2 regions of the Shewanella sp. VK101 genome follow, and region 2 is predicted to be linked to the other one. Evidence: predicted binding sites of a transcription regulator. Region 2 holds the regulator's gene; the other holds the start of a gene.
What was found. Region 2 encodes MetJ, which represses methionine synthesis genes. Its sites were predicted from a motif close to TAGACGTCTAGACGTCTA; they were not measured.
Positions count from the first base shown of each region.

Region 1: msrA (peptide-methionine (S)-S-oxide reductase MsrA) is a predicted target of MetJ. The motif match lies at 1,407-1,424, and genes of this name have one in related genera.

Region 1 covers NZ_CM151402.1:2,330,994-2,333,459, reverse strand. The annotation lists gene pgm (phosphoglucomutase (alpha-D-glucose-1,6-bisphosphate-dependent)) at 1-852, shown strand, start outside; gene msrA (peptide-methionine (S)-S-oxide reductase MsrA) at 923-1,402, opposite strand; gene astE (succinylglutamate desuccinylase) at 1,699-2,466, shown strand, end outside.
Region 2 covers NZ_CM151402.1:619,576-622,041, forward strand. The annotation lists gene ACSHSR_RS02865 (conjugal transfer protein TraF) at 1-479, shown strand, start outside; gene ACSHSR_RS02870 (sulfite exporter TauE/SafE family protein) at 482-1,225, opposite strand; gene metJ (met regulon transcriptional regulator MetJ) at 1,301-1,615, opposite strand; gene metB (cystathionine gamma-synthase) at 1,831-2,466, shown strand, end outside.

The sequences.
Region 1 (2,466 bases), 1.7 Mb from region 2:
GGCTTTATGCCACTGGATAAAGACGGCAAAATCCGCATGGACTGCTCATCGCCTTTTGCCATGGCAGGCCTGCTTAAGCACATGGATGAGTTCGATATCTGCCTTGGGAATGATCCCGACTACGACAGACACGGGATAGTCTGCCCAGAGACAGGTTTGATGGACCCCAACCACTTTTTGGCGGTGGCGATAGATTACCTGCTGGAGCACAGACCCGACTGGCCGCAGACGCTGCAAATTGGCAAGACCTTGGTTTCCAGTGGCATGATAGACAAGATAGTTGCCTCACACGGTCGCAAGCTTTGTGAAGTGCCGGTTGGTTTCAAGTGGTTTGTCAGTGGTTTGAGTGAAGCCAGCCTGGCCTTTGGCGGCGAAGAAAGCGCCGGCGCCGCCTTCCTTCGACGTGACGGCACAACCTGGTGCACGGACAAAGACGGTTTTATTCTCGGGCTGCTGGCCGCTGAAATCCTCGCCGTAACCGGCAAAAACCCAGCCGAGCGTTATGCAGAACTGGCTGCGATACACGGTCATTGCTTCTACAAACGGATAGACAGCCCCATCAATGCCAAGCAAAAGGCGCGCTTTGCCACCCTCAATGCAGATACCCTGGGGGCAGAGACTTTGGCCGGAGACAAGGTTGAGGCGGTACTGACCAAGGCCCCCGGCAATGATGGTGCCATTGGCGGTATTAAGGTGCTAACCGACAACGGCTGGTTTGCCGCCAGACCTTCAGGTACTGAGGCACTCTATAAAATTTACGCCGAAAGCTTTGTCAGCGAGCAGCATCTGCAGCAGATACTGGAACAGGCGAGAGCTCTGATAACCAGCGCCCTAAAAGGCACGCCGAACTGAGCTTAAGAGATTGCCAATTCAGTAAAAAAGCGCAGCCGTGAACACAGTTGCGCTTTTTTATTCCCGGGGTTCAATATTCAAGATGGCAACTGGGCAAGTTATTCTTCTGGATATAATCCTGATGATATTCTTCCGCACGATGAAACTGTTTCACTGGAACAATTTCCGTCACTATGTGCCGCTGACCCCACTTACCACTACGAGCCAACGCCAGTTTTGAGGCCTCAGCCTGCTCCTTCTGCTCTTTGCTATGAAAAAAAATCACGCTCCGATACTGGGTGCCGATATCACCACCTTGGCGATTGAGACTGGTGGGGTTGTGATTGCTCCAGAAAACTTGCAGCAGCTCGGTAAATGAAACCTGGGCTTCATCGAACTCCACCTGAACCACTTCGGCATGGCCGCTGTTTCCCTGTTTTACCTCTTCATAGCGTTTGATTCTATCATCACCGCCCATATAACCACTGGTGGCGTTTAATACCCCGGGCACTTGACGAAAGAAATACTCCACCCCCCAAAAACAACCGCCACCGAATGTTGCTACCGCCATTGAATTTACCTCTAGATGTCCAGATGGCCAAAATTATGCGTGATAAGTTTTTCCGGCGCAAGTGGTGTATTTGTTGGAGTGGCTTTTTTGCTCCTTAGTTAGATAAGAACTATCTGAAACCAGTTCGCAAGCCTGGCATTGGATAGCTTTGGTCACATCACCAATTTAATAAGCTGTGGTACTATGAAACCTTGCTCTCTGGCGCTGGTCTCAACAAGCAAACGCATTGCAACAAGTTCCCAGGAGACAGCGTTAATGGAAACAACAGCCAAATCGGCAATAAGAAGGAGTATTTCGTGTTACAAGCCCTGAAGGATAATCCTGACTTCCTGTCATTGACTCTGAATAACCCCAATTCATTGGAGAGTATTAGTGGTACGCTTGGCGACCACACCCGGATAGCGATTTGGGACACAGGAGTCTTGCTGTTTGAACCTCTGGACAACCAGAGTGATAAAGATATCGTGCTGTCATCCGGGGTACACGGCAATGAAACTGCACCTATCGAACTGTGTAATGGCATTATCAAGTCGCTGTTAAAGCAAGAAATACGGGTAGGGCAGCGAGTACTGTTCATGTTCGGTAACCCGGCGGCAATTAACCGTGGCACTCGTATTGTCGATGAAAACCTCAACCGGCTGTTCAGTGGCGAGCATTCAAATCCCCCCGGGCTGGTGAACCCGGAGCGGATCCGCGCCAAGAAGCTGGAAACTTATGTCACACGTTTCTTCGAAGACGCACCACAAGGGGCAAGACAGAGGATCCATTACGATCTGCACACCGCCATTCGGGGCTCCAAGCATGAAAAGTTTGCCATCTATCCCTATCGACCGGGTAAGGCTTACAGCCGTGAACAATTGATGTTTCTGGAGGCGGCCGGAGTCGATACCGTGTTGCTGCATCACGAACCCACAACCACTTTCAGCTATTTCTCGTCAAATCAGTTTGGCGCCGACGCCTTTACCATTGAACTTGGCAAGGTTTACCCCATGGGACAAAACGATATGACACGTTTTATCGCCACCCGGGAGATGCTGAGCCGTTTGATCTGCAAGCAATCGCTG
Region 2 (2,466 bases):
TCAACGATGATGATTATCGAAGCGATGACACAGGCTTTAACCTGGATATCGGTCTGGCATTCCAGCCATTGGATGGTTTGGTTATCGGTGTCAGTGGTCGCAACCTCATCAAGCGGGACTTAAGCAGCATAGAGGCCGGCGGCGTGCAGCTTACCTATCAGGTGAAACCTATGGTTACCGCAGGGGTGGCCTATGACTGGGCGGCCTTTTCGCTCAGCAGCGACTTGGATCTTACCGACAACGACAAGTTTGCCGAGCTTGAGGGCAGCCGCTATTGGCGTTTAGGCGGTGAATACCGGCCTGCTGACTGGGTTGCTTTACGGCTCGGTTATCGCCAGGATCTCAATGATCACACCGCCGATCTTTATTCACTCGGGACAGGGTTCGCCATAGGCAACAGTTTCCGGCTGGATCTCACCGGCATGTTTGGCAGCGATGACGCCATAGGCGGCGTACTGCAAACCAGCTATCACTTCTAAAATTAACCGTTGATGAGCGCCAGGCTTGATTTGATGGTCAGCAACAGGGCGCTCAGCGCGCACAGCGCCAGCGTCAGGACTCGGGTCTTCTCTTTATCCACCCGGCCCACCAAGCGGCCAGCCACCAGAAAACCGAGAAATACCGAAGGCAGCAGCAACAGTGAAAGCCATAGGTGTCTCAAGGTCAAGAGGCCAAAACAGCCGAGAATAATCAAGGCTATCAATGAGCTGAAGATGAAGAAGGCCGACAGCGCTGCGCGGAACTGACTGGCATCCTTACCCGCCAGCAGCAGGGCCATCGGCGGTCCGCCTATGGCGGCCACGGTACCGAAGATCCCGGAAAATATCCCGGCAATAAACAGGCTGAGGCGGTTGATCTTGATGCTGTACTTTCTAAGGCTGAGGAATACGGCTACGGCCACAATCAAGGCTATGGTCAAGCCCAGAATAGGCTGCGGCGCCAGCAACAGCAGGGTGGCACCAATCAGGCCGCCGGGGAGTCGTCCCAGCAAGGCATATTGCAAGCCGTTGAATTCCAGGTGGCCGCGTTCGCGTATCAAGGTCAACAGGGCGATAGAAAATCCCATCACAATCACAGGGACGGGAACCAGTTCCGGATCGACGATATACAGCAAAGGTGTGGCTACCACGGCCAAGCCAAAGCCTATCAGCGACTGGGTCAGGGCGCCGGTAAATATGATCAGGGATGCCAGTAACAGGGTGACGGGATCTATCAGTGACAGCATTCGCAAGCCCCCAAAAGAAAAGGATCGCGCAGCGATCCTTGTTCAACAATAAGATAATTCAGAGGAATAAGACACTTATTCCATGTCTTCCCATTCAATGCCCATGGCATCCATCATGCGTTTGGCTTCTTCCGGGATGCTGTCGGGTTTGTCTTTGGACAAATCCTCATCATTGGGCAGTGGCTGGCCGGTATAGGCATGCAGGAAGGCTTCGCACAACAGTTCGCTGTTTGTGGCGTGCCGCAGGTTGTTCACCTGGCGCCGGGTGCGCTCATCGGTCAATACTTTCAGTACCTTCAACGGAATAGAGACAGTGATTTTTTTCACTTGCTCATTCTTCTTGCCGTGTTCGGCATAAGGGCTGATGTATTCGCCATTCCATTCAGTCATTGATTCACCTGTGATCTCACTAATTCGCAGCAGATTTTAAACCCTTACAGGATACAGTCAAATGATTGCCTGCAAAATCTGTGCAATATGAACAGAAATCCATACATTTGGACGTCCAAACGTCTTGATGCCTATTGACGGCTGGATGGTCATTGGTTAGATTTAGACGTCCAGACATCTTTATGGTGTCGAACCTCAGCATTCAGGAGTCGATTATGACAGAGCGGCGATTAGCAACCACAGCGGTCCGGCAGGGCATCGAATCAGACAGCCAGCACGGGGCCGTGGTGCCACCCATCTATCTGTCGACCAACTATGCCTTTGATGGTCACACTCAGCCAAGAGCCTTTGATTACAGCCGCTCGGGTAATCCTACCCGCTCCATTTTGGGGGATGCCTTGGGGGAGCTGGAGCAGGGCTGCAGTGCGGCAATCACAGCGACCGGCATGGCGGCCATTACTCTGGTGGTCAACCTGCTGGGGCCGGATGACCTCTTGTTGGTGCCCCATGACTGTTATGGCGGTAGCTATAGGTTGTTCACCCATCTGGCCGCCAAGGGCCAGTTTCGTTTGCAGGTTTTGGATCAAACCGACCCGCAAGCACTCGCCGCTGCCCTGGCGCAAAAGCCGCGCATGGTGTGGCTCGAGACGCCGTCCAATCCGCTGCTGCGGGTAGTGGATATTGCCGCCATTGCCGAGGCGGCCCACCAGCAGGGGGCATTGGTGGTGGTCGACAACACCTTTTTATCGCCGGCGCTGCAACAGCCTTTACTGTTGGGGGCCGATATAGTGGTGCACTCGACCACTAAATACATCAATGGCCACAGCGATGTGGTGGGCGGCGCCGTGATT